DNA from 2 places in the Variovorax sp. GW822-FHT04A09 genome. Region 2 is predicted to be linked to the other one. Evidence: predicted binding sites of a transcription regulator. Region 2 holds the regulator's gene; the other holds the start of a gene.
The links. Region 2 encodes sigma-54, which starts transcription at its own class of promoters, with help from an activator protein. Its sites were predicted from a motif close to TGGCANGNAANCTGCTTT; they were not measured.

Region 1: a site for sigma-54 is predicted at 8,997-9,014, ahead of AC1RLW_RS24815 (ammonium transporter). Genes of this name have one in related genera too.

What each region holds. Positions count from the first base shown of each region.
Region 1 is NZ_JBXAMV010000005.1:310,769-325,930, reverse strand. Features, by position in the region: gene AC1RLW_RS24855 (GMC family oxidoreductase) at 1-1,167, shown strand, start outside; gene AC1RLW_RS24850 (hypothetical protein) at 1,175-1,309, opposite strand; gene AC1RLW_RS24845 (GIY-YIG nuclease family protein) at 1,470-1,745, opposite strand; gene amaB (L-piperidine-6-carboxylate dehydrogenase) at 1,927-3,465, shown strand; gene AC1RLW_RS24835 (amino acid ABC transporter substrate-binding protein) at 3,566-4,474, shown strand; gene AC1RLW_RS24830 (pyridoxal phosphate-dependent aminotransferase) at 4,471-5,688, shown strand; gene AC1RLW_RS24825 (thiamine pyrophosphate-binding protein) at 5,718-7,391, shown strand; gene AC1RLW_RS24820 (hypothetical protein) at 7,399-7,701, opposite strand; gene AC1RLW_RS24815 (ammonium transporter) at 7,722-8,960, opposite strand; gene AC1RLW_RS24810 (sulfite exporter TauE/SafE family protein) at 9,380-10,138, shown strand; gene AC1RLW_RS24805 (tripartite tricarboxylate transporter permease) at 10,187-11,698, opposite strand; gene AC1RLW_RS24800 (tripartite tricarboxylate transporter TctB family protein) at 11,712-12,200, opposite strand; gene rbp (RNA-binding regulator) at 12,519-12,926, opposite strand; gene AC1RLW_RS24790 (DUF3820 family protein) at 13,109-13,345, opposite strand; gene AC1RLW_RS24785 (translation initiation factor Sui1) at 13,353-13,733, opposite strand; gene AC1RLW_RS24780 (DEAD/DEAH box helicase) at 13,782-15,059, shown strand; gene AC1RLW_RS24775 (slipin family protein) at 15,137-15,162, opposite strand, start outside.
Region 2 is NZ_JBXAMV010000005.1:105,934-121,095, reverse strand. Features, by position in the region: gene AC1RLW_RS23970 (LysR family transcriptional regulator) at 1-905, shown strand, start outside; gene AC1RLW_RS23965 (DUF2214 family protein) at 971-1,423, shown strand; gene AC1RLW_RS23960 (hypothetical protein) at 1,514-1,882, opposite strand; gene argS (arginine--tRNA ligase) at 2,015-3,700, shown strand; gene AC1RLW_RS23950 (SPOR domain-containing protein) at 3,715-4,479, shown strand; gene AC1RLW_RS23945 (thiol:disulfide interchange protein DsbA/DsbL) at 4,636-5,280, shown strand; gene lptA (lipopolysaccharide transport periplasmic protein LptA) at 5,403-6,122, shown strand; gene lptB (LPS export ABC transporter ATP-binding protein) at 6,119-6,913, shown strand; gene rpoN (RNA polymerase factor sigma-54) at 6,931-8,520, shown strand; gene AC1RLW_RS23925 (phospholipase D family protein) at 8,531-10,147, shown strand; gene AC1RLW_RS23920 (hypothetical protein) at 10,215-10,661, opposite strand; gene AC1RLW_RS23915 (LysE family translocator) at 10,835-11,482, opposite strand; gene AC1RLW_RS23910 (YceI family protein) at 11,508-12,140, opposite strand; gene AC1RLW_RS23905 (YceI family protein) at 12,179-12,763, opposite strand; gene AC1RLW_RS23900 (cytochrome b) at 12,760-13,371, opposite strand; gene AC1RLW_RS23895 (sensor histidine kinase) at 13,464-15,162, opposite strand, start outside.

The DNA of each region.
Region 1 (15,162 bases), 200 kb from region 2:
ATCCTCGATGCGTTTGCCGACGCGGCCGTGCAGGCCGGCGTGCCGCACACCGCCGACTTCAACCGCGGCAGCAACGAAGGCGTGGGCTACTTCCAGGTCAACCAGAAGAACGGCTGGCGCTGGAACACCGCCAAGGCCTTCCTGCGGCCCACGTGCTACGGCCGCCCCAACTTCGAGCTGTGGACCGGCGCGCAGGTGTCGCGCCTGCTGTTCGAGACGCTGCCCGACGGCACGAAGCGCTGCACCGGCGCGCAGGTGTGGGACGGCACCGAGATGACCACCGCGCACGCCGAGTGCGAAGTGATCCTGAGCGCGGGCGCCATCGGCTCGCCGCAGATCCTGCAGCTGTCGGGCGTCGGCCCGGCCGAGCTGCTGCGCCAGCACGGCATCGAGGTGGCGCTGGACGCACCCGGCGTCGGCGCCAACCTGCAGGACCACCTGCAGATCCGCGCGGTCTACAAGATCGAGGGCGCGCCCACGCTCAACGTGCTGGCCTCGTCGCTGGTCGGCAAGGCGAAGATCGGCCTCGAATACCTGTTGAAACGCAGCGGCCCGATGAGCATGGCGCCGTCGCAGCTCGGCGCCTTCACGCGCAGCTCGCCCGACCGCGCGTGGCCCAACATCCAGTACCACGTGCAGCCGCTGTCGCTCGATGCCTTCGGCGAGCCGCTGCACAGCTTCCCGGCCTTCACCGCGAGCGTGTGCAACCTGAACCCGACGAGCCGGGGCTCGGTGCGCATCAAGAGCGCGCGTTTCGAAGACGCGCCCGCCATCGCGCCGAACTACCTGAGCACCGAGGAAGACCGCAAGGTCGCCGCCGATTCGCTGCGCGTGACGCGCCGCATCGCGCAGCAGCCCGCGCTCGCGAAGTACAAGCCGCAGGAGTGGAAGCCCGGCGTGCAGTACCAGACCGACGAAGACCTCGCGCGGCTGGCCGGCGACATCGCCACCACCATCTTCCACCCGGTCGGCACCACCAAGATGGGCGCCGACGGCGACCCGATGGCGGTGCTCGATGCGCGCCTGCGCGTGCGCGGCGTGCACGGCCTGCGCGTGGTCGATGCGGGCGCGATGCCCACCATCACGAGTGGCAACACCAACAGCCCGACGCTGATGATGGCGGAGAAGGCGGCGGGCTGGATTCTGGAAGACAACCGCAACCGCTGAGCCGGCCTCAGCGGCGCGGCTTGGCGCGGCTCTTGGTGTCAGCCGCCAGGCGCGCCTTCGCGCCTTCGAGCATGAGGTCCACGCCGACCTCGAACATCGCATCGGGGCCGGCCTTGCGGTAGCTGGCGAAGGCCTCGGCCAAGAGCGGGCGCGAGGCCGCAGCGGCATCGAGTGCCTGCTGCCGGATTTCCGCATCGGGCGGTGCCGCCTGCTCCTCCAGCCCACGGCGCAGGGCTGGCCGGCGCCGTGCGCTATCTGCTGTGCCTGCCGGTGATGCTGCGCAGGTCGCCTGCGGCGGGTGGCTAACTGTCGAAGAACGCCAGCTTGCGTGCGCGAGGCAGCGCCTTGAGCGCGATCTCCGCCCGCAACGCGGCGCCCTTGTTGGGATACTGGCGTGCCGCCAGCACGCGCTGCGGCGGACGCGCGCGCGTGAACTTGGCGCCCAGCCCGAAGACATGCTGGAAGAAGCGCTGCTCCACGTCGAGCGCGATGCCCGCGTAGTACACGCCGCCTTCGCATTCCAGCAGGTAGAGCCAATAGGGTGGGGGCGGCGAGGGATCGGGCGGTTTTCGGGGCACGCGCGCATTGTGCGGGCAGGCGCTTATCGTGCGTCGAACGAAGGTGTCACCACGAAGTTCATTCGCAAAACGCACCAAGTCCTTCCAATTTTTCGCTAGGCAAGGGCGCGGGTTTCGCACATATTGGCCCGTTCCTGCTGTCGCATTTCTTCTTCTGTCCTTCCTTCTCCCTGGAGCGTCCATGCCAGAAGCCCAGACCCCCGTGTCCCTTCCCGCCGAGGTCGAACAACTGTTGCATCGCCTGGGCGTGCCCCGCACCGCCCACACCCGCGGCGAGCTCACGGTGCGCTCGCCGGTCAGCGGCGAGGTGATCGCGCAGGTGCCGCAGACCACGGCCGTGGAAGCCACCGGCGCCATCGGCCGTGCGCACGAGGCCTTCAAGGCCTGGCGCCTGGTGCCGGCACCGCGCCGCGGCGAGCTGGTGCGCCTGCTGGGCGAAGAGCTGCGTGCCGCCAAGCGCGACCTGGGCCGCCTCGTCACGCTGGAGGCCGGCAAGATCCCGTCCGAGGGCGCGGGCGAGGTGCAGGAAATGATCGACATCTGCGACTTCGCCGTCGGCCTCTCGCGCCAGCTCTACGGCCTCACGCTGGCCACCGAGCGCGCCGAGCACCGGATGATGGAAACTTGGCATCCGCTGGGCGTGTGCGGCGTGATCTCGGCCTTCAACTTTCCCGTGGCCGTGTGGTCGTGGAACGCGGCGCTCGCGCTGGTGTGCGGCGACCCGGTGGTGTGGAAGCCTTCGGAAAAAACACCGCTCACCGCGCTGGCCGTGCACGCCATCGCGCAGCGCGCCATCGAACGCTTCGGCGACGCGCCCGAAGGCCTGCTCGGCCTGCTGCTGGGCCGGCGCGACATCGGCGAGGTGCTGGTCGACGACCCCCGCGTACCCATCCTCTCGGCCACCGGCTCCACGGCCATGGGCCGGCAGGTCGGGCCGAAACTGGCGGCGCGCTTCGCCCGCGCCATCCTCGAACTGGGCGGCAACAACGCCGCCATCGTCACGCCCTCGGCCGACCTGGACCTCACGCTGCGCGGCATCGCCTTCGCGGCCATGGGCACGGCGGGCCAGCGCTGCACCACGCTGCGGCGCCTGTTCGTGCACGAGAGCGTGTACGACCAGCTGGTGCCCAAGCTCGTGAAGGTCTACGGCAACGTGCAGGTGGGCGACCCGCGCGAGGCCGGCACGCTGGTCGGTCCGCTGATCGACCGCGCGGCCTTCGACGGCATGCAGAAGGCCCTGAACGAAAGCCGCGAGACCGGCGCCACGGTGCACGGCGGCCAGCGCGTCGAGGGCATCGGCACGCAGGACGCGTTCTATGTGCGCCCCGCGCTGGTGGAGCTGAAGTCGCACGCCGGCCCCGTGCTGCGCGAGACCTTCGCGCCCATCCTCTATGTGGTGCGCTACAGCTCGCTCGACGAAGCCATCGAATGGCACAACGCGGTGGGCGCGGGCCTGTCGTCGTCGATCTTCACGCTCAACGTGCGCGAGGCCGAGCGCTTCATGTCCAGCGCGGGTTCGGACTGCGGCATCGCCAACGTCAACATCGGACCGAGCGGTGCCGAGATCGGCGGCGCCTTCGGTGGCGAGAAGGAAACCGGCGGCGGACGCGAAGCGGGCTCGGACAGCTGGAAGGCCTACATGCGCCGCGCGACCAACACCATCAACTACTCGACGGCACTTCCCCTTGCGCAGGGCGTGACCTTCGATATCGGCGACTGAACAACCCCGGCCCGTGGTGCCTGCTGCGCGGCATTTCGCCGCAGCGGCCAGGCAGCGGCCGCACCTATCCCCCCAGAAAAACCACCAGGAGACAACGAAGATGAAGATGCAACTGAAGACCCTCGCCACCGCCGCGCTGCTCGCGCTGGCCTTCGGCACCACCGCCACCGCGCAGCAGGCACCCACCGGCGGCACGCTCGACAAGATCAAGACCAGCGGCAAGGTCGTGCTCGGCGTGCGCGAAGCCTCGCCGCCCATGGCCTACATGCTGGGCGCGGGCGAGAAGTACGTGGGCTACCACGTCGAGCTCTGCGAGCGCGTGCTGAAGGACATCACGCCCAACGCCAAGCTCGAGTACATGGCCGTGACCGCGCAGAACACCATCCCGCTGGTGCAGAACGGCACGCTGGACATCGGCTGCGGCCCCACCACCAACAACACCGCGCGCCAGCAGCAGGTGGCCTTCGCGCTCACCACGTACGTGAGCGAAGTGCGCATGGCCACCAAGGTCGACTCGGGCATCACCACGCTCGACCAGCTCGCGGGCCGCAACGTGTCGGCGTCGACCGGCACCACCGCCGTGCAGCTGCTGCGCAAGCGCGAGCGCGCGCAGAACGTCTCGTACAACACGATGCTCGGCAAGGACCACCTGGAGAGCTTCCTGCTCATGGAGTCGGGCCGCGCCGATGCCTTCGTGCTCGACGACAACCTGCTCGCCGGCATCATCGCGAACTCGAAGAACCCGACGGCCTACCGCATCACCGGCGAGGCGCTGGGCTCCGAGCCGATCGCGCTGCTGTTCCGCAAGGACGACCCGGCCTTCAAGGCCGCGGTGGACGACTCGCTGCGCAAGCTCATGAAGAGCGGCGAGCTCGAGAAGATCTACACCAAGTGGTTCGTGGCCGCGATCCCGCCGAAGAACACCAGCCTCAACCTGCCGATGAGCCCCGCGCTCAAGCAGCTCGTGCTCGAGCCCAACGACAAGCCGCTGGAGGCCTACGCCAAGTGACAGACGCCGCCGTGTTCTCGCCGGCGCAACGCGTGCGCGCCATCCAGGTCTCGGAGATCCTGCGCATCACCGACCACGCGCAGGCGCTCAAACGCGCCGGCCGCCCGGTGATCGTGCTGGGCGCGGGCGAGCCCGACTTCGACACGCCCGAGAACATCCGGCATGCAGCCTCGCAGGCCATTGCGCGTGGCGACACGCGCTACACGGTGCTCGACGGCAGCCCGGCGATGAAGGCGGCGGTGCAGCTGAAGTTCAAGCGCGACAACGCGCTGGACTTCGCGCTCGACGAGATCAGCGTGAGCGCGGGCGCCAAGCAGGTGATCTTCAACGCGCTGATGGCGAGCCTGAACCCGGGCGACGAAGTGATCCTGCCCGCGCCGTACTGGACGTCTTACGCGGACATCGTGCAGATCTGCGGCGGCGTGCCGGTGTCGGTGGCGTGCGGCGAGGAGAACGGCTTTCGGCTGACCGCGGCACAACTGCAGGCGGCCATCACGCCGCGCACGCGCTGGCTGTTTCTCAACTCGCCGTCGAACCCGAGCGGCGCGGCCTACAGCGCGGCGCAACTGAAGCCGATCACCGACCTGCTGCTCGACCACCCCCACGTCTGGGTGCTGGCGGACGACATCTACGAGCACATCCTCTACGACGGCCTCGCGTTCGCAACGCCGGTGGCGGTGGAGCCGCGCTTGCGCGAACGCACGCTCACGGTGAACGGCGTGTCGAAGGCCTATGCGATGACCGGCTGGCGCGTCGGCTACGGCGCGGGACCGCGCCCGCTGATCGCCGCAATGGCCGTGGTGCAGAGCCAGTCGACCTCGTGCCCCTCATCGGTGAGCCAGGCCGCCGCGATCGAGGCGCTCACCGGCCCGCAGGGCATCGTGGCCGAGCGCTGCGCATCCTTTCAACAGCGCCGCGACTTTGTCGTGGCCGCGCTCAACCGCACGCCAGGCCTGCATTGCCGCGTGCCCGAGGGCGCCTTCTACACCTTCGCAAGCTGCGCCGGCGTGCTCGGCAAGCGCACCCGCAGCGGCGCGCTGCTGCAGACCGACAGCGACTTCTGCCGCTACCTGCTGCAGGATTTCGAGGTGGCGGTGGTGCCGGGCAGCGTCTTCGGGCTCGCACCGTATTTCCGCATCTCGTATGCGACGTCGATGGCGCAACTCGAAGAGGCGTGCGCGCGCATCGCCGCCGCCTGCGCCGCGCTCTCCTGATCTCTCCTCTTCATTCCACTGGAACCCTCATGACTTCCTCCCGCACCGGCGGCCAGATCCTGGTCGACCAGCTCATCACCCACGGCGTCCGGCAGCTTTTCTGCGTGCCCGGCGAAAGCTTCCTGGCCGTGCTCGACGCGCTGCACGACGCATCGATCGACGTGACGGTGTGCCGGCAGGAAGGCGGCGCGACGATGATGGCCGAGGCGCAGGGCAAGCTCACGGGACAGCCCGGCATCTGCTTCGTCACGCGCGGCCCTGGCGCCACCAACGCGGCGGCGGGCGTGCACATCGCGCACCAGGACTCGACGCCGCTGCTGCTGTTCGTCGGCCAGGTCGCGCGCGACGCGATGGGCCGCGAGGCCTTCCAGGAGCTGGACTACGGCGCGGTCTTCGGCACGATGGCCAAGTGGGTCGTGCAGATCGACGACCCGGCGCGCGTGCCCGAGCTGGTGTCGCGCGCTTTCCATGTCGCGACCTCGGGCCGGCCCGGTCCGGTGGTGATCGCACTGCCCGAAGACATGCTGACCGAAGCCGCCGTGGTGGCCGATGCGCTGCCGTATGCCGTCACCGAAACGCATCCGGGCGCGGCGCAGATCGCCGAGCTGCAGCAGCGCCTGTCGCAGGCGCAGCGGCCGGTCGTCATCCTGGGTGGCAGCCGCTGGTCGGAAGCCGCGACGCAGCAGTTCGCGCAGTTCGCCGAGGCGTATTCGCTGCCCGTGTACTGCTCGTTCCGCCGCCAGATGCTGATGTCCGCCGAGCACCCCTGCTATGCGGGCGACCTGGGGCTCGGCGCCAACCCGCGCATGCTGGCGCGCATCCGCGATGCGGACCTCGTGCTGCTGGTGGGCGGGCGTCTGTCGGAAGTGCCGTCGCAGGGCTATGAGCTGTTCGCGATCCCGCAGCCGAAGCAGGCGCTGGTGCACGTGCACGCCGATGCCGACGAGCTCGGCAAGCTCTATCGCCCGACACAGGGCATTCACGCCACGCCGCAGGCGTTCGCCGAAGCGGTGTCCGCGTTGCGTCCGGCGTCACAGCCCGTGTGGCAGGCCGAGACGAAGACCGCGCGCGAAGACTTTCTGCGCTGGAGCGACCCGGCCGCAGTCCGCATTCCCGGCCCGCTGCAGATGGGCGAGGTCATGCAGCACCTGCGCGAGGTGCTGCCGGCCGACACCATCTTCTGCAACGGCGCGGGCAACTTCGCGACCTGGGTGCATCGCTTCTGGCCGTTCCGCGCGTTCGCGAGCCAGCTTGCGCCGACCAGCGGCTCGATGGGCTACGGCCTGCCCGCCGGCGTCGGTGCCAAGCGGCTGTGGCCCGAACGCGAGGTGGTCGTGTTCGCGGGCGACGGCGATTTCATGATGCACGGCCAGGAGTTCGCCACTGCCGTGCAGTACGGTCTGCCGATCCTCGTGGTGCTGCTGGACAACGGCATGTACGGCACGATCCGCATGCACCAGGAAAAGCACTACCCCGGCCGCATCAGCGCCACGCAGCTGAAGAACCCCGACTTCCGCGGCTACGCCGAGGTGTTCGGCGGCCACGGCGAACGCGTGACCACGACGGAAGAGTTCGGCCCCGCACTCGCGCGTGCGCGTGCCAGCGGCAAGCCGGCGATCCTGCATTGCCTGCTGGACCCGGAGGCGATCACGCCCGCGAGCACGCTGGCGTCGATCCGCAAGGCGGCACTGGCCGCGAACTGAGGCGCCGTCAGCGCAGGCCGCCGACGTAGCGCGGCGACGGTGTGGGCGGCAGGCCGTCGGGCTGGCGCGCCGCCAAGCGCGCGGCGCGGGCCAGCGGCTCCATGGCCTGCTCCAGCCGCGTGGCGAGCTGGTCGAGTTCGTCGTCCTTCGTTTCGGCGGCGTGCTGGCGCGTCATGCGCACGATCTCGGCGGCGTACTCGGCATTGGTGGCCATCCATTCGGTGTCGGTCACGCGTCCGTGCTTTCGCCGCAGTGCCACGTGAAGGCGTGCTGCAAGCGCGATGCGTTCGCTTTCGGACATGGATGGCATGGCGGGTCTCCGTCTTTTAATCAGGCTCCCAGGTGTTCCTTGTGTTGAGCAAGATCGAGGCCCACGAGTTCGCTCTCGGGGTCGACGCGCAATCCGACCAGCACATGCACGAGGAACAAGACGATCGCCGTGCCCGCCGCGCTGTAAATCGCCACACTGCCGACCGCGATCGCCTGTGTCAGCACATTGCCCGTCGCGCCCGAGATGCGCGGGTCGGCGAACACGCCCGTGAGCAGCGCGCCCACGATGCCGCCGATGCCGTGCACGCCGAACACGTCGAGCGAGTCGTCCGCACCGAGCAGGTGCTTCAGGCCCGTGGCGCCCCAGTAGCAGGCCAGCCCGGCGATGGCGCCGATGGCCAGCGCCGACAGCGGCGTGACGAAGCCGGCCGCCGGCGTGATCGCCACCAGCCCGGCCACGAGGCCGGAGCACAGGCCCAGCAGCGAGGGGCTGCGGCGCACGATCCATTCGCCGACCATCCAGCTCATGGCGCCGGCCGCCGCCGCGATGTGCGTCACCAGCATCGCCAGGCCCGCGCGCCCGTCGGCCGCCACCGCCGAGCCGGCATTGAAGCCGAACCAGCCCACCCACAGCAGGCCCGCGCCGGTCATGGTGAGCGCCAGGCTGTAGGGCTCGAAGGCCTCGCGCCCGTAGCCCCGGCGCGGCCCGAGCGCATAGGCGCACACCAGCCCCGCGATGCCCGCGTTGACGTGCACCACCGAGCCGCCCGCGAAGTCGAGCGCGCCCATCTGCGCGAGCCAGCCGCCCGGCTCCCACACCCAGTGCGCGACCGGTGCGTACACGAGCAGGCTCCACAGCAGCGCGAACCACAGCAGCGCCGAGAAGCGCATGCGCTCGACAAAGGCGCCGAGCACCAGCGCGGTGGTGATGATCGCGAAGCTCAGCTGGAACATGGCGTAGACCGACTCCGGCACGTTCGGCGCCACGTGGCTCACGGCCACCTGGCCGGCCTCCTTCAGGTACTCGAAGCCCGAGAAGCCGATGCGCGAGAGCTTGCCCAGCCAGGGCCAGCCGGGCGTGAAGGCCAGCGAGTAGCCGAGCGCGAACCAGGTCAGCGAGACCACCGCGGCGATCGCCACCACCCCGGCCATGGTGGCCAGCACGTTCTTGCGCCGCACCATGCCGGCATAGAAGAGCGCGATGCCGGGCAGCGTCATCAGCAGCACCAGCGCGGTCGAGGTCATCATCCAGGCGGTGTCGGCCGCGTTCAGGGAGGCTTGGGGTGCCAGCAGGGCCATGACCGTTTCTTCTTGGAGTGGTGGACAAGAGGCCTGTGTGCACGAGTCATGCCATCTTGTTAACTGACTGAAACACTTTGGTTTCCCAACCGGAGGGTCGAAGTAACACGAAGCGGGTAATTCCTAATGCACCGGGCGGGTGCGCGCTTGCACAATCTGCGCACTCGCGACGGGCCCTGCTCGTACTGCCGAGGGTCCGAGGAGACAAGCTTCCGATCGATCAACAAGAACATTCTTCAAAGGCTCCGTACGAGATGCCTGTCTGATATTTGAAAAGCGCCGCTGGTCGGCGCTTTTTTTTGCCTGTTCGCAGCGCGAATGCAGGCCCTTTCCTCCAAGCCAAACAGGCCTCTTGGCCAGCCGGTACCGGCCACCACAGCTATCGTTTCGATAGCGATTCCGGTGAGACAATCGCCCGCATGGAAATGCTGGTGGTCACGGGCGCCTCACTGCTCGCGGGTTTTATCGATGCGATCGTGGGCGGCGGCGGGTTGATTCTGGTGCCGGCCCTTTTTGCGGTGTTTCCGGGCGCGCCGCCGGCCACGCTGCTGGGCACCAACAAGAGCGCGTCCATCTGGGGCACGGCGGCCTCGGCGGCCCAGTTCAGCCAGCGGGTGCAGATGCGCTGGAGCGCGATGTGGCCGGCCGCGCTGCTGGGTTTCGGCGGCTCGATGCTCGGCGCCTGGACCGTCACGGTCTTCCCGGGCGACTTCCTGCGCCGGGCGCTGCCGGTCATCCTGCTGGGCGTGCTGGTCTACACGCTGGCACGCAAGGACATGGGCCGGCTGCACGCACCGCGCTTCAGCGGCCGCGCCGAGACGCTGGCGGCCAGCACCATCGGCCTGACCATCGGTTTCTACGACGGCTTCTTCGGGCCGGGCACGGGCAGCTTCCTGGTGTTCCTGTTCGTGCGCTGGATGGGCTACGACTTCCTCAACGCCTCGGCCTCGGCCAAGGTCATCAACACGCTGACCAACGCCGCCGCGCTGATCCTGCTGGCCGCCAAGGGGCACGTCTGGTGGCACTACGGGCTGGTGATGGCCGTGGCCAACGTGGCCGGCAGCCTGGTCGGTACGCGCGTGGCGCTGAAGCATGGGGCGGGCTTCGTGCGGATCGTGTTCATCGTGGTGGTGAGTGCGCTGATCCTGAAGACGGCTTACGACGCGTTCCTGAAATAAAAAAGCCCCTGGCGTCCGGCCAGGGGCTTTTCTTTGAGGGCACCGAGGTCAGTCCTCGACAAACGCCTCTTCGCGTTTCGCCTTGATCGCCGGCAGCAGCACGATGGCCAGCAGCAGCGCCGCGGCGATCAGCAGGCCCGCCGACAGCGGCCGCGTGACGAACACGCTCCACGCACCGCGCGACAGGAGCAGCGCGCGCCGCAGGTTCTCTTCCATCATCGGCCCGAGGATGAAGCCCAGCAACAGCGGGGCCGGCTCGGTGCGCAGCTTCAGGAACAGGTAGCCGATGAAGCCGAAGATCGCCACCATCCACACGTCGAAGGTGTTGTTGTTGGTCGAGTACACGCCGATCGCGCAGAACAGCACGATGGCGGGGAACAGGAACTTGTAGGGCACCGTCAGCAGCTTGATCCACATGCCGATCAGCGGCAGGTTCAGGATGATCAGCATCGCGTTGCCGATCCACATCGAGGCGATCAGGCCCCAGAAGAGTTCCGGGTTGCTGGTCATGACCTGCGGGCCCGGCTGGATGTTGTGGATCGTCATCGCGCCCACCATCAGCGCCATCACCGCGTTGGGCGGAATGCCCAGCGTCAAGAGCGGAATGAAGGAGGTCTGCGCGCCGGCGTTGTTGGCCGACTCGGGAGCCGCCACGCCGCGGATGTTGCCCTTGCCGAAGGGCACTTCGCCCGGGCGCATCTTGATCTTCTTCTCCAGCGCGTAGGCCGCAAAGGCCGCCAGCAGCGCGCCGCCGCCGGGCAGGATGCCCAGGGCCGAGCCCAGCGCCGTGCCGCGCAGCACGGCGGGTGTCATGCGCTTGAAGTCGTCCTTGGTGGGCCACAGGCCCTTGACCTTGTGCGTGAACACCTCGCGCTCGTCGTCGGGCTGCGAGAGGTTGCCGATGATTTCGCCGTAGCCGAACACGCCCATGGCGATCACCACGAAGCCGATGCCGTCGGTGAGCTCGGGAATGTCGAAGCTGAAGCGCGCGACGCCCGAATTCACGTCGGTGCCCACGATGCCCAGCAGCAGGCCCAGCACGATCATCGCCACCGCCTTGAGCAGCGAACCCGAGGCCAGCACCACCGCGCCAATCAGGCCCAGCACCATCAGCGAGAAGTACTCGGCCGGGCCGAACTTGAAGGCCAGCTCGGTCAGCGGCGGCGCGAAGGCCGCAAGAATCAACGTGCCGACGCAGCCCGCGAAGAACGAGCCCAGGCCGGCCGCGGCCAGCGCAGGGCCTGCGCGGCCCTGCCTTGCCATCTGGTAGCCGTCGATGCAGGTGACCACCGAGGACGACTCCCCGGGCAGGTTCACCAGGATGGCGGTGGTCGAGCCGCCGTACTGGGCGCCGTAGTAGATGCCGGCCAGCATGATCAGCGCCGACACGGGCGGCAGCGCGTAGGTGGCGGGCAGCAGCATCGCGATGGTCGCGACCGGGCCGATGCCTGGCAGCACGCCGATCAGCGTGCCCAGGATGCAGCCGACCAGGCAGTACAGCAGGTTGGTGAAAGTGAAGGCGACGCCGAAGCCGGTCGCCAGGTTGTGGAACAGTTCCATGGCGGTGTGCTCCTCAACCCGAAATGAACGTGGGCCAGACCTGGATCTGCAGCTTGAGCGCCCAGATGAAGGCCACATAGCTGCCGGCTGCCAGGATGGTCGCCAGCACCAGCACGTCGCGCAGCTTGAAGTGCTCGCCCGCCATGCTCGAAATGATGGTCAGCGCGTAGATCGCGATGATCATGCCCATCGCCGGCAGCCCGACGCTGGGCAGGCCGCCCAGCAGCACGCCGAAGGCCAGGTTGGCGCCGAGCACGAAGGCCAGCGGCTTCCAGGCCCATTTGCCGATCTTGTCGCCGTCGGCGCTCTCGACCACCATGGCCTGGAACATGATCAGCGCGCCCAGCAGCGCCAGCAGGATGCCCAGCATCAGCGGGAAGTACCCCGGCCCCATGCGGGCGCCGTCGCCGATGGTGTAGGTGGTGGCGCCGATGGCGAACGCGCCACCGACGGCGGCGAACATGACTCCTGAGAAGAAGTCCGCCTGTCTCTTGATTTGCATTGTCTCGACCCTCTGTTTTCGAAGGGACGAGGGTCGTCGCCAGCGGCTGACCGTCGGCTGACCAGCGCGGTACGGACAAATGCTTACAGGGAAAGTACGGGCTCTCCCCCAGGCTTCGCGCACTTCGTGTCGCTGCGCCAACCCCCTTCCGGGGGCAACACCAACGGCCCGGCGAAGCCGGTTCCGCGGTGTTCCACGAAGGGGCGGGGAGTGAGGGCGGGTTGTGTGGGGGATTGGGGCCGGAAACGAAAAAAGCTCCCGAAGGAGCTTTTCATTCATTCAGAGCGCCGAGGCGCTCATGAGTGTGTGGGGGAGGGCTTAGTAGCCGCCGCGGCCACCGCCGCCGCCGCCGTAACCACCGCCGCCACCGCTACGGCCGCCACCGCCGCCGCCGTAACCGCCGCCGCCACCACCACCGTAGCCGCCGCCGCCACCACCGCCGTAGCCGCCACCACCGCCGGTGCGGGGGGGACGTGCTTCCATCGGACGGGCTTCGTTCACCGTCAGGGCGCGGCCCTGCAGCGATGCGCCGTTCATGCCTTCGACAGCTGCGAGTGCTTCAGCGTCCGTGCCCATTTCGACGAAGCCGAAGCCCTTCGAACGGCCGGTGTCACGTTCCATCATGACCTTGGCGCTGACGATCGAGCCGAACTCGCCGAAAGCCTGTTCCAGGTCGTTGTCACGCACGGAGTAGGCGAGGTTGCCCACGTAAAGTTTCTTGCCCATGGAGGGACTCCTAATTCAAACCAAAAAAACACAAAGCGATGGAGTCCCAGAATCACAACAAACTAATGCGCTGTGGCGCGAAACTGACCGATCACCAAATTACGTGCACGGGAGCCGAAGCTCGCAGACACGTGAGCCGGATTATCCGGCCCGATTTCCGAAAAAAGGGGGGAAATCTTGTGTTATCGAGAAACATTCCGACCCGACGGGCGGTTTCGCAACGGTTTCAGGAGGTCGGACAGGCCGTTGTGGTCTATTTCATGCATCAAAGCGAGCAGCCGGCCAATTTCTCCCGCGGGAAAACCCTCGCGCGCAAACCAGGTCAGGTAATTTCCGGGCAAATCGGCAATCAGCGTGCCCTTGTGCTTGCCAAAAGGCATTTCGAGCGTCACCAGGCGCTGCAGGTCTTCGGGGTTCATGCGTGCTTCAGCCGCCTGCGCGCTTGACCGTGTGGCCCTGCTTCACGAGGGCGGCGATGACCACCTCGCGGTGATCGCCCTGGATCTCCACGGTGCCGTCCTTCACCGTGCCGCCCGTGCCGCAGGCCGCTTTCAGCTGCTTGCCCACGGCCGCCAGCGCCGCCGCGTCGAGCGGCAGGCCCTTGACCACGGTCACGCCCTTGCCCTTTCGGCCCTTGGTCTCGTGCGATACGCGGACAATGCCGTCCGTGGCCGCCGTGCGGGCCTTCGCGAGTTCCTTGCAGCGGCATTGCGCCATCGGGGCGCCGCAGTCGGGGCACATGCGCCCGCCCGCCTCGGTGGAGTACACCAGCGTGCTGCCGGTGCGGCTGTTCTTCATCGTTCCCATTCGATCCGTCTTTCTTTCGATCTCTCTTTTTTTCCCGGTGCCCGTTCCATGCCATTCGATACCCTGGGCCTGACCCCCGCGCTCGCGCAAGCGGCCGCCGCGAGCGGCTTTGCCGCGCCGACCGCCATCCAGGCGGCGGCCATCCCTGCCATTTTGCAGGGCCGCGACCTGCGGGGCTCGGCACAGACCGGCTCCGGCAAGACGGCCGCATTTTCCCTGCCGCTGCTGCAGCGCCTGGCCGCCGAGCCCGCCTCGTCAGCGTCGCGCCGGCTGCGCGCGCTGGTGCTCGTGCCCACGCGCGAACTCGCGGCCCAAGTGGGCGAGACGCTGGAAGACTTCGCACGGCACCTGCCCGAGCGCCTGAAGATCGTCGTCGCGGTCGGCGGCGTCTCGATCAACCCGCAGATGATGCGGCTGCGCGGCGGCGCCGACATCGTGGTCGCCACGCCCGGCCGGCTGCTCGACCTGGTCGAACACAACGCGCTCGCGCTCGACGCCGTGTCGACGCTCGTGCTCGACGAGGCCGACCGCCTGTTCGACCTGGGCTTTGCCGAGGAGCTGCAGCGCATCCTGGCGTTGCTGCCGGCACGGCGCCAGAACCTGCTCTTCTCGGCCACCTTCCCGATCGCCATCCAGGCGCTGGCCGACGACATGCTGCACGACCCGGCCCTGGTCGACGTGCAGGGCGAGCCCGGCACCCGCCCCGACATCGTGCAGCGCGCCATCGAGGTCGACGCTGCCCGCCGCACCCAGCTGCTGCGCCAGCTGCTGAAGGACAACGAAGGCACCTGGGACCGCGTGCTGGTGTTCGTCGCCACGCAACACGCCGCGCAGACCGTGGCCGAGAAGCTGTACCGCAACGGCATCTACGCCGTGCCCTTCCACGGCGACATCGCGCAGGGCACGCGCCGCGACATCCTGGCGCAGTTCAAGCAGAGCCGGTGGGACGTGGTGATCGCGACCGACCTGGCGGCGCGCGGCCTGGACATCGCGCAGCTGCCCGTGGTCATCAACTACGACCTGCCGCGTTCGCCCACCGACTACATCCACCGCATCGGCCGCACCGGCCGCGCGGGCGCGAGCGGGCTGGCGATCAGCTTCGTGAGCCCGGCCACCGAGGCGCACTTCCGCCTCATCGAGAAGCGCCAGGGCCAGCGCGTGCCGCGCGAGCGCATCGCGGGCTTCGAGCCGACCGAGGCGGCGCCGGTGGTGGTCGACACCTCGGGCAACGGCGGGATCAAGGGCGCGCGGCCGAGCAAGAAGGACAAGCTGCGCGCGGCGGCGGCGCTGGCCGCACAGGCGGGCGGTGGGGAAGACGCGGACTGACGCGCGTCAGGCGTCAGTCGGCATGCAAGGAGGCCGGCGGGTGCTTCGAACGGTTTCCCGCTTTCGTGCGTTGCGCGTTACGTGTGCTGCTTGCCGAGAAAGC
Region 2 (15,162 bases):
AATCCTTTGTCTCGGTCGCGACCCGCGGCAGCCTCACCGCGGCGGCCAAGGCGGAAGGCGTGGCGCCCGCGATCATGGGCCGGCGCATCGACGCGCTCGAAGAGCGCCTGGGCGTCAAGCTGCTGGTGCGCACCACGCGCCGCATCGCGCTCACGCACGAAGGCAGCGCCTTTCTCGAAGACTGCCAGCGCCTGCTGACCGAGTTCGCGAACGCCGAGGCCAGCGTGAGCGCCGGCGGCGTGAAGGCCAGCGGCCACCTGCGCGTGACGGCGCCGGCCGGCTTCGGCCGCCGCCACGTCGCGCCACTGGTGCCGCGCTTTCATGCGCTGCATCCCGAGGTGACGATCTCGCTGAACCTCAGCGACCGCGTGGTCGACGTCACGGGCGAGAGCTTCGACTGCGCGGTGCGCGTGGGCGACCTGCCCGACTCGTCGCTCGTGAGCGTGCGCCTGGCCGACAACCGCCGCCGCTGCGTCGCCACGCCCGAGTTTCTGCGCCGCCACGGCGCGCCCAAACACCCGGGCGAACTGTCGCGCTTTGCCTGCCTCACGCTGTCGAGCGACGCCTCGCAGACGCGCGGCTGGGCCTTTCGCATTACCAGCGAGGAGGGCGTGCAGGAACTCATTCACCTGCGCCCCAGCGGCCCGCTCGATTGTTCCGACGGCCAGGTGCTGCACGACTGGTGCCTGGCAGGCCACGGCATCGCCTGGCGCAGCACCTGGGAGGTCGAGGCCGAGATCGACGCCGGCCTGCTCGTGCCCCTGCTCGACGACTTCGCCGCGCCGCCCAACGGCATCTATGCGGTGTTCACAGGCACCAAGCACCTGCCGCTGCGCGTGCGACTGTGGCTTGATTTCCTCAAAGCGCAGTACGGGCAGCCGGAATTCTGGGGCGGGCGGTCCTGAAATCGTGACCGGGCGGCACAATGCTTTTTGCATTTGCTTGCAACCCCCGATGAAGAAAGTTTCCGATGACCCTCGAAGCCATCCTCGCCTACCTGCATCTGTTGGCCATCCTCACGATGGTCGTGTTCATCTCCAGTGAAGCCGCGCTGTGCCGCGTGCAATGGCTCAATGCCGCCGTGGTCGAGCGGCTGGCCAAGGTCGACATGGTCTACGGCATCGCCGCGATCGCCGTGCTGGCCACGGGCATCGCGCGCACCTGGTGGGGCGTGAAGGGCACGGCCTGGTACTGGACCAACCCGCTGCTGCACGTGAAGCTCACGCTGTTCATCATCGTGGGCGTGCTGTCGATCTTTCCGACGCTGACCTACTTCCGCTGGCGCAAGACGCTGCGCGCCACGGGCAAGCTGCCGGCAGAGGCCGACATCCTGAAGACGCGCAAGCTGGTGATGATCCAGGCGCACCTGATCGCGCTGATCCCGCTGGTGGCGGTGTTCCTGGCGCGCGGCTTCGGCAAGTAATCAATACAAAGACAAAAAAGAAAAGGCCCGCATGAGCGGGCCCCTTCGGGAGTAACAAATGTCAGCGCCGCAGGGCGGCGCCGCGCCGGATCAGGCCTTGGCCGCGTCGGCTTCGCACTTCTTCATGAAGCTGTTCTTGGCGGCGCCAGCCAGGGCCTTGCCGTTCTTGTCGACCGCCTTGGCGGCGCAGGCGGGAGCGGCGGCGGCCTTGGTGCACTTCTTCATGAAGCTGTTCTTGGCAGCGCCGGCCAGGGGCTTGCCGTTCTTGTCGATGGCCTTGGCATCGCAGCTGGCGCCACCGGCGGGTGCGGCCGCAGCGGCAGGGGCTGCCGCAGGGGCGGCGGCGGCGGCAGCGGGGGCCACGACCGGGGCGGGAGCCTTGTCCTGCGCGTAGGCGCTGAACGACAGGCAGGCGCCGAGCGCGACGGTGGAGGCGACCAGGGAAAGGAGCTTCTTCATGGTGGATATGTCCTTGCAAGGTTGGGTTGTGACAGACGCCCCGCCTCGGGGCCGACCATCCTAACGGGCGACATCGCCCATCGGATGACGATCGTTAACTGGGTCCGGGTTTGCCCCCGGTAAAATTCACAGATGCTATTGGTCAAACAGGAGCTGCTCGCGGCGCTCGCGAACACGCTCGAAACCCTCTCTCCCGGCGCCGGTGCCAAAGCCGCGTTCGAGTCGCCCAAGGTGGCGGCGCACGGCGATTTCGCCAGCACCGCTGCCATGCAGCTCGCCAAGCCGCTGGGGCGCAAGCCTCGCGAACTGGCCGAGGAACTGAGCGCTGCGCTGCTCGCCACCCCCGCTTTCGGCCAATGGGTCGAGGCCATCGAGATCGCCGGCCCCGGCTTCCTCAACATCCGCCTGAAGGCTGCCGCCAAGCAGCAGATCGTGCGCGAGGTGCTGGCCGCCGGCGAAGGCTTCGGCCAGCAGCCCGCCACCGGCGAAAAGGTGCTGGTCGAGTTCGTGTCGGCCAACCCGACCGGTCCGCTGCACGTCGGCCACGGCCGCCAGGCCGCGCTGGGCGACGCCATCTGCAACCTGCAGGCCTCGCAGGGTCAGAGCGTGTGGCGCGAGTTCTATTACAACGACGCCGGCGTGCAGATCCAGACGCTGGCCAACAGCACGCAGCTGCGCGCCAAGGGCTTCAAGCCCGGCGACCCCGAGTGGCCCAGCGGCGAAAAGGCCCCGGCCTACAACGGCGACTACATCGCCGACATCGCCGAGGACTTCAAGGCGAAGAAGACCGTCAAGTCGGACGACCGCGAGTACACCGCCAGCGGGGACATCGACGACCTGGACAGCATCCGCGAGTTCGCCGTGGCCTACCTGCGCCGCGAGCAGGACCTCGATCTGCAGGCCTTCCGCGTGCGTTTCGACAACTACTACCTCGAGTCCAGCCTCTACACCAGCGGCCGCGTCGAAGCCGCCGTGGCCAAGCTCGTGGCCGCCGGCAAGACCTACGAGCAGGACGGCGCGCTGTGGCTGAAGTCGACCGACTACGGCGACGACAAAGACCGCGTGATGAAGAAGAAGGACGGCACGTACACGTACTTCGTGCCCGATGTGGCGTATCACATCGCCAAGTGGGAGCGCGGTTTCCACAAGGTCGTGAACATCCAGGGCACCGACCACCACGGCACGATCGCGCGCGTGCGCGCCGGCCTGCAGGCCGCGGGCGAAGGCATTCCCGAGGGCTACCCCGACTACGTGCTGCACACCATGGTGCGCGTCATGAAGGGCGGCGAAGAGGTCAAGATCAGCAAGCGCGCCGGCAGCTACGTCACGCTGCGCGACCTGATCGAGTGGACCAGCACCGATGCCGTGCGCTTCTTCCTGCTCAGCCGCAAGCCCGACACCGAATACACCTTCGACGTCGACCTGGCGGTCACCAAGAACAACGACAACCCCGTGTACTACGTGCAGTACGCCCACGCGCGCATCTGCTCGGTGCTCGCGGCCTGGGGCGGCGACGTGGCCGCGCTCAAGGCGGTCGACCTGTCGCCGCTGGACAGTCCGGCGGCCCAGGCGCTGATGCTGCTGCTGGCCAAGTACCCGGCCATGCTGACGGCGGCAGCGAAGGATTTCGCCCCGCACGACGTGACTTTCTACCTGCGCGAACTCGCGGCCAGCTACCACAGCTACTACGATGCCGAGCGCATCCTGGTGGACGACGAGCCGGTCAAGCTGGCGCGTCTCGCACTCGTCGCAGCGGCCGCGCAGGTGCTGCACAATGGCCTCGCGATCCTCGGCGTCAGTGCGCCGAGCAAGATGTGAATCACCCTCTGAACATGAAGAAGACAAGCAGACAACGCGGCAACATCGTCATCGGGCTGATCATCGGCCTGGTGCTCGGTCTGGGCGTCGCCCTGGGCATCGCGGTCTACGTCACCAAGGTGCCGATCCCGTTCGTCAACAAGACGCAACGCGGCGGTGCCGAGCAGGACGAAGCCGAAGCCCGCAAGAACCGCGACTGGGACCCGAACGCGCCGCTGGCCGGCAAGGCCGGCGCGCCCAAGCCGGCCGCCACGCCGCCGGCCGCCACGGCCACCGGCCCGGTGAACCCGATCACCGGCGCGCCCGCCACCGTGGCCCCCGGCACGCCGCCCGTCGCCACCGCGCCGGTCACCGCCCCGGCCCCCGTCGTGGTGGCGCCCAAGCCGGCACGCCCCGCGCCGGTGCCGGCCGAAGCCAACGCCCTGCCGCCGTCGAACGATCCGCTGGGCGACCTGGCCCGCGCCCGCGCAGGCGGCAGCACGACCACCGCGTCCGCCGCGCCGAGCCACACGGCCGCCGCGCCGTCGTCGTCGGGTGCCGATCCCTTCATGTACTTCGTGCAGGCCGGCGCCTTCCGCACCACCGACGACGCCGAGGCGCAACGCGCCAAGCTGTCGCTCATGGGCGTCGAGGCCAAGGTCACCGAGCGCGAGCAGGCCGGTCGCACGGTCTACCGCGTGCGCGCGGGCCCGTTCAACAAGAAGGACGACGCCGACCGGCTCAAGGAACGGCTCGACGGCGGCGGTCTCGAATCGGCGCTGGTGCGCGTGCAGCGCTGACCCGTCAGCGCCTTTCTTGAACAGCCTTTAAGCTCTCGCCCGCGCGGCATCCGCCGCACTCGTTTGTCAATTCCAGCGCCTCGGTCGCGCCGCCCAAGGGGAACTCCCGGCGGCGCGCCGGCTCTGTACTGCGGTACCCACAGGAGAACCTTTTCCATGAAACGTCGTGACTTTTCGCTGGCCGCCACTTCGATCGGGCTGCTTTCGCTGGCTGCCGTTCCGGCACACGCGCAGCGCGCCCCCAAGGCCGGCACCGATTTCCTCGTGCTCGACAAACGCGTGCCCGTCGATGCACCCGCCGGCAAGGTCGAGGTGGTCGAGTTCTTCTCGTACAACTGCCCGCATTGCAACGACTTCGAGCCCTCGCTCGAAGCCTGGGTCAAGGCGGCCCCGAAGGAAGTGGCCTTCCGCCGCATCCCGGTGCCCTTCGTGGGCAACGACGTCGAAGCCAAGCAGCGCCTGTACTTCACGCTCGAAGCCATGGGCAAGCTGGAGGAATACCACCCGAAGGTCTTCGCCGCCATCCACGCGCAGCGCCAGAACCTGAACGGCGACGCCAACATCCAGGCCTGGGCCGAGCGTGCCGGCCTCGACGGCGCCAAGTTCAAGGAAACCTTTGCGTCCTTCGGCGTGGCCAGCAAGGCCCGCCGCGCGGCGCAGCAGACCGAGGCCTACAAGGTCGCCGGCGTGCCGGCCCTGGCCGTGGCGGGCCGCTGGTATGTCGACGGCGAAACCGCCGGCAGCATGTCCAAGGTGCTGCAGGTCGCGACCTTCCTCATCGGCGAAGCCAAGAAGGGCTGACCGATCCGACGACCTGCTTTCTTGGTCGAATGCAAGGCCCGCTTCGGCGGGCTTTTTCATTGGCGGCGGTGGGCAATTGCCATCCCACGCATACAATGTTTCAGAGCAAGTTTCGTGCCTTTATGACATTGCCCTCCATCCCCACATTCCCCACCCTTCGTCGCCTCGGCCGCCTGGCTTTCGGTGCGCTGTTGCTGGCCGGTGCCGCCTCGGGCGTCCTGGCCGAAACCGCCGACCGCACCAAGCCGATGAACATCGAGTCCGACTCGATGCGCTACGACGACCTGAAACAGACCAGCGTGTTCACCGGCAACGTGCTGGTCACGAAGGGCACGATCATCATCCGCGGCGCGCGGCTGGACGTGCGCCAGGACGCCGAGGGCTACCAGTACGGCGTGGTCACGGCCGCGCCCGGCAAGCTGGCCTATTACAAGCAGAAGCGCAACGCCGGCGACGAGTGGATCGAGGGCGAGTCCGAAGTCATCGAGTACGACAGCCGCGCCGACAACGTCAAGTTCATCCGCCGCGCCGTCATGCGCCGGCTGATCGGCGCCACGGCCAACGACGAGAGCAGCGGCGCGCTGATCGTCTACGACCAGAGCAACGACACCTACACCGTCAACGGTTCCCTCGTGCCGCCGAACGCCGGCGTCTCGGCGGGCGGTGGCGGCCGCGTGAAGGCCATCCTCACGCCGAAGGCCACGCCGGCCCCGGCGGCGCCCGGCTCCGCACCCGCGGCCGGCGGCAAGAAGCCTGCGGCCCCGGCACCCACCCCCGCGCCCGGCGCCGGGCTGCGCCCGAGCACCACGCTGGGCGGCACCGAAGGGGAAGGGCGCAAGTGATCGAAACCGCAGGAACCCAGACCGCCGACGGCATTCCGGGCAGCCGCCTCGTGGCGCGCGGCCTCAAGAAGAGCTACGGCAGCCGCACGGTCGTGAAAGACGTCTCGCTCGATGTGCAAAAGGGCGAGGTCGTCGGACTGCTCGGCCCCAACGGCGCGGGCAAGACCACCTCGTTCTACATGATCGTCGGGCTGGTGCGCGCCGACGCCGGCGAGATCACCATCGACGGCGAGCCCATCGCCCACATGCCCATCCACCGCCGCGCGCGCATGGGCCTGAGCTACCTGCCGCAGGAGGCCTCGATCTTCCGCAAGCTCACGGTCGAGGAAAACGTGCGCGCCGTGCTCGAGCTGCAGCGCGAGCCCGACGCCAACGGCCGCATGATGCCGCTGACCAAGCAGCACACCGAAGAGCGCCTGGCCGACCTGCTGGCCGACCTGCGCGTGGACCACCTGCGCGATTCGCCCGCGCTTGCGCTGTCGGGCGGCGAGCGCCGCCGCGTTGAAATTGCACGCGCGCTGGCCACGCAGCCGCGCTTCATTCTGCTGGACGAGCCCTTCGCCGGCATCGACCCGATCGCGGTGATCGAGATCCAGCGGATCATCAGTTTCCTGAAAGAGCGCGGCATCGGCGTGCTCATCACCGACCACAACGTGCGTGAGACGCTGGGCATCTGCGATCACGCGTTCATCATCAGCGACGGGCACGTGCTGGCACAAGGCACACCCTCGGAGATCGTCGACAACGCCGAGGTACGCAGGGTGTACCTGGGCGAGCACTTCCGCATGTAAGGGAGGGTCGGGTCTCCATGAAGCAAGGGCTGTCCCTTCGCGTCTCGCAGCATCTGGCCTTGACGCCACAGCTGCAGCAGTCCATTCGCCTGCTCCAGCTCTCCACGCTCGAACTGAGCCAGGAGGTGGAGCAGATGCTGGACGAGAACCCGTTCCTCGAGCGCACCGCGGAAGAAGCGGCGCGCGAGGAGTTCGGGCTGGACACGGCCGACGCGCCGGTGCCGCGCGACGACGCGGGCGAGGGCGAGGCCGAGTTCACGCCGTCCGCCGCCAGCACGTCCTCCACGTCCAGCGACACCACCACCTCGACCCCCGACACCGACGGCCCCGCCGCCGAGATCGCCGAGCGCGAGCCCGACTGGGAAGGCGACGGCACCGTCGACATGGCGCCCGACGACAGCGAGTGGGGCAGCGATGCGCCCGCACGCCAGAACAACCTGGGCGACGACGAGCGTGCCGACGCCACCGAACTCGCGCGCAGCCAGGAGTCGCTGCAGTCCTTCCTGCATCGCCAGGCGCTGAGCCTGCGCCTCAATGAAAACGACTGCGCCGCGCTGCGCTTTTTGATCGAATCGCTCAACGACGACGGTTACCTCGAAGACTCGCTGCCCGCGCTGGCCTCGGGCCTGGCGGGCGACGACAACGACCAGTTCGACGACCTCGTGCACCACTTCCAGGTGGCGCTGGGCCTGCTGCAGAGCCTGGAGCCGGCCGGCGTCGGCGCGCGCGACCTCGGCGAATGCCTGAGCATCCAGCTGAAGGCGCTCGCCAGCGAAGACGAGACCGAGGCCGAAGCGCTCATCCGCAAGACCGCCATCGCGATCTGCAAGCAGCCGATGGAGCTGCTCGCGCGGCGTGACTTCAAGCGCCTGGCCACGCTCACGCGCACCAACGAAGAGTTGGTGCGCTCGGCGCTGCAGATCATTGCGCGCCTGGAGCCCAAGCCGGGCCGCCGCTTTGTCGACGTCGAACGCAACATCGTCATTCCCGATGTGATCGTCACCAAGACCGGGCGCGGCACCAACGTGAAGTTCCGCGTCATGCTCAACCCCGAAGTCATGCCGCGCCTGCGCGTGCACGACATCTACGCCGGCGCGCTCAAGTCGCACAAGGGCGAGGGCAGCCAGGCGCTGTCGCAGCGGCTGCAGGAGGCGCGCTGGTTCATCAAGAACATCCAGCAGCGCTTCGACACCATCCTGCGCGTGAGCAACGCCATCGTCGAGCGCCAGAAGAGCTACTTCGTGCACGGCGAGCTGGCCATGCGCCCGCTGGTGCTGCGCGAGATCGCCGACGAGCTCGGCCTGCACGAGTCGACCATCTCGCGCGTGACCACCGCCAAGTACATGGCCACGCCCTTCGGCACGGTCGAGCTGAAGTACTTCTTCGGCTCGGCGCTGGGCACCGAGACCGGTGGCAATGCGTCGAGCACCGCGGTGCGCGCGCTGATCAAGCAGTTCGTGAGTTCCGAGAGCATCAAGAAGCCGCTGTCCGACAGCCAGATCTCCGAGATGCTGAAGGAGCAGGGCATCGAGTGCGCGCGCCGCACCGTCGCCAAGTACCGCGAAGCCTTGCGCATCGCACCGGCCAACCTGCGCAAAGCCCTGTAGAAAGCCCACGATGACCCGTCGCCTGCTGTCGCGCTGGGGGCATTGGGTCTTCGCCCTCGTGGCTGCATCGCTGTTCGCCGGCTGTGCCACCTTGCCCGACGACGCACCGCGCCCGCCCACCAAGGCCATCGCCGTCTCGGCCGACACCGCGCTCGGCAAGATCGCGTTGGCCTCGCAGCCCGACCCCGACCTCAGCGGCTTTCGCCTGATGCCCGGCGGCGACTTCGCCTTCGACACGCGGCTGCAGCTGGCGCGCCGCGCGCAGCGCACGCTCGACGTGCAGTACTACCAGATCGAGAACGACGAGACCGGCCGCTACCTGCTGCGCACCCTGCGCGATGCGGCCCAGCGCGGCGTGCGCGTGCGCCTGTTGATGGACGACCTGTACACGTCCGGCGAAGACGAGCTGTTGCTCGGGCTGGCCGCCACGCCGAACGTGGAGCTGCGCCTGTTCAACCCGTTCCCGGCCGGGCGCGGCAGCCTGCTCAAGCGCTTCACCGCGTCGCTGTTCGACTTCAGCCGCGTCAACCGCCGCATGCACAACAAGCTCTTCATCGCCGACGGCGCGATGGCGGTGGCGGGCGGGCGCAACATCGGCAACCAGTACTTCCGCCGCACCACCGGCCCGAACTTCATCGACCTCGACACCTTCGTCACGGGCGCGTTGATTCCGCGCCTGGGCGTGCTGTTCGACCAGTACTGGAACAGCCCGCACGTGCGCCCGATCGGCGCGGTCGTGCACACCGACCTGCCGCGCGAAGAGCTGCAGCGCCGCTTCGACGCCGCCACCGGCCCCGACACCACGCCGCCGCCGCCCAGGCCTGCGCCCAACGACCTGCTCGGCTACAGCCCCGTGGCCGACGACCTCGACGCCGGCAAGCTCGGCCTGATCTGGACCACCGCCGAGGCTTATGCCGATTCACCCGACCGCGTGATCGGCAAGACCGCGTCGTATGGCGGCGTGCCGCTGCTCGACGTGGACAGCGTGCGCTACAACGTGGTCGAGCAGATGCGCCGCGCGCGCAGCGAGGTGACGCTGGTCTCGCCCTACCTGATCCCGGGCGCGTCGGGGCTGGAGGTGATGCGTGAGATCCGCGGACGCAACGTGAAGATCAGCGTGGTCACCAACTCGCTCGCCGCCACCGACGAACCGCTCGTGCACACCGCCTACCGCCGCTACCGCGCCGACATGCTGGCGCTGGGCGCCGAGCTGCACGAGCTGAGTTCCGCGCGCACGCGGCGCAGCGTGCGCCTCGGCCTGTTCGGCACGTCGGTGGGCCGGCTGCACGCCAAGTCGGCGGTGATCGACCAGCGCATCCTCTTCGTCGGCTCGATGAATTTCGATCCGCGCTCCGAGATTCACAACACCGAGATCGGCCTGTTCATCCGCAGCCCCGAGATGGCGCAGCAGACCCTGAAGCTGCTCGATGTGCTCAAGCAGCAGGGCGCCTACCGGCTGCGCTTTGCCGAAGGCGCCGATGCGGGCGCCACCGGCTCGCGGCGCATCGAATGGGTCAGCGAGGAAGGCGGCAAGACCACTGTGCTGCACGAAGAACCCGACTCGGGCTTCTGGGACCGCACCATGCTCGAGCTGCTGGCGCCGCTCACGCCCGAGAGCTTGCTGTAGCGCAGCGGTGCTTCGCGAAAGGCTTTGCAAGCATGGCGCTGCCGCAGATGGTCGCTGGCGGCGAGCCTCAACGCGGGAGCGGTGGCTTTTCGGGAGTCGCGCAGGTCATTTGAGACTTCGGGACACGAAATCTCGTCTCGACCGTATCGAACCAGGCCATGTAAGAGCGCACGGAGTGTTCGTCGATCTCAAGAATCTCATCGCAGAATGAAAAGCCGGGCCCAATGATCGGGTTGCTGCTCGCAGTGATCACGGCGCAGATGCGATTGCCCTGAATCTTGTAGCGCATTGCCGCGGTGTAGGGCTCCTTGCTTTCAGGAAAAGCCCCACAAAAGGAGCTTGTGCCGTCGACGTATTCGTCATACCCATGGCACGTTTTTCCACCGTCATCGGAGTTGCACCACACGCCCTGCAGGGCCCGGTTCAGATCTTCGTCCCGTAGCGTCGCGGAAGAGGACTGTGTTGCAACAACCGTGAGAGCGGCGGCGATCAGGAGTTGGTGGACGAATGGCATGCGATGGGCTTGATGACGAAGCTGGACCTGGAAGCGGGACCATAGCCGTTGCCGATTGAAAACAACCCGGCTGCCGCGCACATCCCCTCAAGAAATCCAGACCGCGTGAAGAAAGACGCGGCTTCCCCCGGGCGCATTGCCCGGAGCCGGCATCGCCGGTCGAACCTGATCGATCAGGTGCCGCGCACCGCCGACCACACCAGCCGCAGGCCCAGCAGGCCCATCACGCCGCCGGCCGCACGGTCGATCCAGGTCTTGTAGCGCAGGTAGGCCGCGCGCGGCGCGGCCGAGGACAGCGCCAGCGCGACGATCGCGTACCAGCCCGTCTCGATGCAGAAGATCACGGCCGGCACCGCGAGCGCCAGCACCAGCGGCACCTCGCGCGGCAGGAAGGCCGCGAAGATGCTCGCGTACACCACCGCCGTCTTCGGGTTGCTGACCTGCGTGGCCAGGCCGAGCAGGAAGGTGCGTCCGCTGCGGCCCTGGCTGCGGGGCGAGGCGTCCGTGTCGGGCGTGATCGCGAGCGGCTGGCGCGCGCCGCGCCAGATGCGAAAGCCCAGGTAGATCAGGTACGCGCCGCCGAAGGCCTTGATCGCGAGGTACAGCCCCGGCACCGCGAGGAACGCCGCCTGCAGCCCGGCCAGCGCCGCGATGGAGAACGCCAGCCCGCCGGCGCCCATGCCCAGCGCCGCCGCGAGCCCGTCGCTGCGCGAGGCCACGGCCGTGCGCGCCACCATCACGAAGCTCGGGCCGGGGCTCATCGCGCCCACGGCCATGGCGCCGGCAATGCCGAGCAGGGACATGAGATGGGCGTCGGTCATGGGGTGGCTCCGGTGGGGAATGGGTTCATTGCACGTTCACGGCTTCGACCTGCACCAGCAGCTTCACCTTGTTCTCGAAGCCGAAGTTCAGGCCCCAGGTGATGCCCCAGTCGCTGCGCTGCACGGTGGCCTCGAAGTCGCCGCCACAGACCTGGCGGTTGATCAGCGGGTTCAGGTAGCAGTTGAAGCGCACGGCCTTCAGCGTCACCGGCTTGGTCTGGCCCATGAGCGTGAGCGTGCCGGGCACGTCGGTCACCTTGTCGCCGCTGAAGTCGATGCGCTCGGCCACGAAGCGGCCGGTGGGGAATTCGGCGACGTTGAAGAAGTCCTTGCTCTGCACGTGGCGGTTGAGCAGGTCGACGCCGGTGTTGATGGAGCTGATGTCCATCGTGATGTCGACCTTGCCGCTGGCACCGGTGCCGTCGATCTTCACCGAGCCGTCCTTGGTGCTGAAGCGGCCGCGGTTGGTGGTGGTGCCGTAGTGGCCCATCTCGTACATCACGAAGGTATGGGTCGGGTCGATCACGTAGCTGGCGTTCTTGACCGGCCCGCCCGCGGGCTTGGCGGCCAGCGGCGGCGCCGTGTATTCCTGGGCCGTGGCGGCCAGGGGCAGGGTCGCGCCCGCGCACAGGGCCGCGGCGAAGAAGAGCTTGTTCATGGCAAAGGAAGAAGGATGCATGGGAAATGAAATCGTCGTCACAGCGGCCCGAGGCCCGCGAGCGTCAGCTTGAAGCGCACCTGCACCTCGTTGCCGACCACCGAGGTGTCGGTCCATTCGCCGTCGCCCACCTTGTAGTCGAGCCGCTGGATCGTGAGGGTGCCCGTGGCGACCGAATACGCGCCGCCCGACGACACGATGCTCACGGGCACCGTCACGTACTTGCTGACGCCCTTGATGGTGAGCTTGCCGGCCATCTCGAAGCGGCCCTCGCCCAGCGCCTTGATGGCGCTCGAGCGGAAGCTGGCCTGCGGGAAGTGCGCGGTGTCGAACCAGGTCGGCTTGGGCAGCTCGGCATCGCTCATGGGCACGCCGAAGCCGGCGCTGGCGGTGTCGATCTGCAGCACGACCGAGCCGCCCTCGGGCTTCTTGGGGTCGAAGGCGACCTGCGCGTCGAAGCGCTTGAAGCTGCCTTCCACCGGCACGCCCATCTGCTTGCTGACGAAGGCGATCTGGCTCTTCTCGGGCACCAGCTTGGCGGTGGTGGCCGGCATGGGCTCGGCCGCGGCGTGCAGCGCGAGGCCGAAGAGGGCGGCGGCGCCCCACAAAAGACGGGTCGTCATCCGGCGGATTCCTTGCGTGGCGCGGGCCACATGCGTTGCAACAGACCGTCGTGGTCGATCCAGTGGTGCTTGAGCGCCGCCGCCACGTGCAGCAGCGTGACGCCGGCCAGCAGGAAGGCGCTGCGCTGGTGCAGCGGCTTGAGCACGGCCTCGGCGAAGTCCTTGTCGACCGCGACCAGGTCGGGCAGCGGCAGCAGGCCGAACCACACGACCGGCACGCCCATGCCCGAGCTGTAGGCCCAGCCGAACAGCGGGACCGCGAAGAACAGCAGGTACATCAGCGCATGGCTGATGCGGTGGGCGGCCCGCTGCCAGGTCGGCATGGCCGCCAGCACCCGTGCCGACAGCGGCGGCGGGCGGTGCGTGAGACGCCACAGCAGCCGCAGCGCCGACAGCAGGAGGATGGTGATGCCGGCCCACTTGTGCCAGCTGTAGAGCTTCAGGCGCTGCGGCGAGAAGGGCAGGCCCGTCATGTAGAGCCCGACGCCGAGCGAGCCGACGATCATCGCCGCGAGCAGCCAGTGCAGGGCCATCGCGACCCGCCCGTAGCGGGGCTCGCGCAGGGCGGCGGCGCCAACGGCAGGGGCGGAAAGTGGTTCGACGGGCATCGGGGCAGGGGCGGCGGCGGCCTGTGCGCGGAGCATAGCTCGGAAGCGATGACACCGCAGCGGGGCCGGCCCCCGCCGGGAAGCACCGCGCGCTACGTCGACGACGGCGGTTGTTGCTGCTGCTGAGCCCGCAGCAGCACGCGCCGCAGCGCATCCGGCTGCACCGGCTTGCGCAGCGCATGCCAGCCGCGCGCGGCGGCCAGCTGCTGCGTGGCTTCGGTGATGTCGGCCGAGATCAGCGCGATCGTCAGCGCGGGCTTGCGCTGCGCCAGCCGCTCGGCCAGCGCGATGCCGTTGAACGCGCCGGGCAGGCGGATGTCGCACAGCGCCGCGTCGAGCGCGTCCAGGTCGGCCAGCGCGAGCGCCTCGGCGGCGCTGGCGTAGATGCGCGGCGCCACGTGCCAGTGCCGCAGCAGCGCCGAGAGGCTGTCAGCCACCACGATGTTGTCCTCGACCACCAGCACGGCGAGGCCGGGGCGCAGCACGGCATTGGCATCGGGCTCGTCCAGCGCCACGGAGGGCGCGGGGGCCGGCATGGCCGCCGCACCGGGGCGGGCCGCCGGCAGCTCGAAGCTGAAGACCGAGCCCTTGCCCGGCGCCGAGCGCAGCGCGACCTCGATGCCCAGCTGCCCCGCCAGCCGCCGCACGATCGCCAGCCCCAGCCCGTGGCCGTGCTGCAGGTTGCGCTCCACGTTACCGACCTGCTCGAAGTCGTCGAACACGCGCGTCTGCGATTCGGCCGCGATGCCGATGCCGCTGTCGCGCACCTCGACGCGCCATGCGCGCCCGGTGTCGGTGCCGGGCCGGCGGCGCGCCCGCACGGCCAGCAGCACGCGCCCGCGCGGCGTGAACTTGAGGGCGTTGTCCAGCAGGTTGGAGAGCACGCGGCGCAGCGCCACCGCGTCGGTCCAGGCCACCGCCTCGGCCGGGCAGCGCACCGCGACGCGGCCTTCGCCGGCCTGGCGCGCCAGCTCGTTCAGCAGCGGCGCCAGCGCCACCGCCGCCGGGCGCAGCGGATCGACCGCCGCCTCGATGCGGCCGATCTCGAGCAGCTGGTTGGTCAGGCCCTCGAGCGCCTGCTGCGCGCGCGAGAGCGAGGCCACCGTGTGCTGCACCGCCGCGCTGTCGGTGCCGTGCTGCAGCTGCTGGCGCAGCACCTCGGCCTGCAGCCCGATGGCCATCACCGGCTGGCGCAGGTCGTGGTTGGCCGCCGAGAAGAAGCGCAGCCGCTCGGCCTGGGCCTGCTCGGAGGCGCGCAGCCCGGCCAGCGCCTGTTCGCGCAGCGTGCGCTCGTTCAGGCGCAGGCCGATGTTCTCCTCGAGCTGGCGCGAATGGTCGGCCACCAGCTTCCACATCATCGCGGTCAGGCCGATGCCGATCACCGCGACCGCCATCATCACCGGTGCCCCGAGCCACAGGCCCGTGACGATCACCGGCGCCAGCAGCAGCGTGATGGCCAGCTGCGTGGCCGGCGTGTAGAACGACACCGAGAACGCCGACGACAGCGTCATGCCCATGAGGATCAGGCCCAGCAGCAGCTGCAGGTCGGGCCGCTCGGGGTTGAACAGCAGCACGCCCGCCAGGCCGTGCGCCAGCTCCCAGATGGCCGTGCGCAGCGTGTGCTGGCGCTGCGCGGCGCGCAGGGTGGCGGGGGTGAAGGGCTCGGGCAGGCGCTGAGGAAAGAAGCCGCGCATCACCGTGACCCCGGTGACGAGTGCCAGCCACACCAGCGCGCGCACCGGCGAGAACTGCCAGGCGAAGAGCGCCGCCACGCCGCAGTTGAGCAGGTAC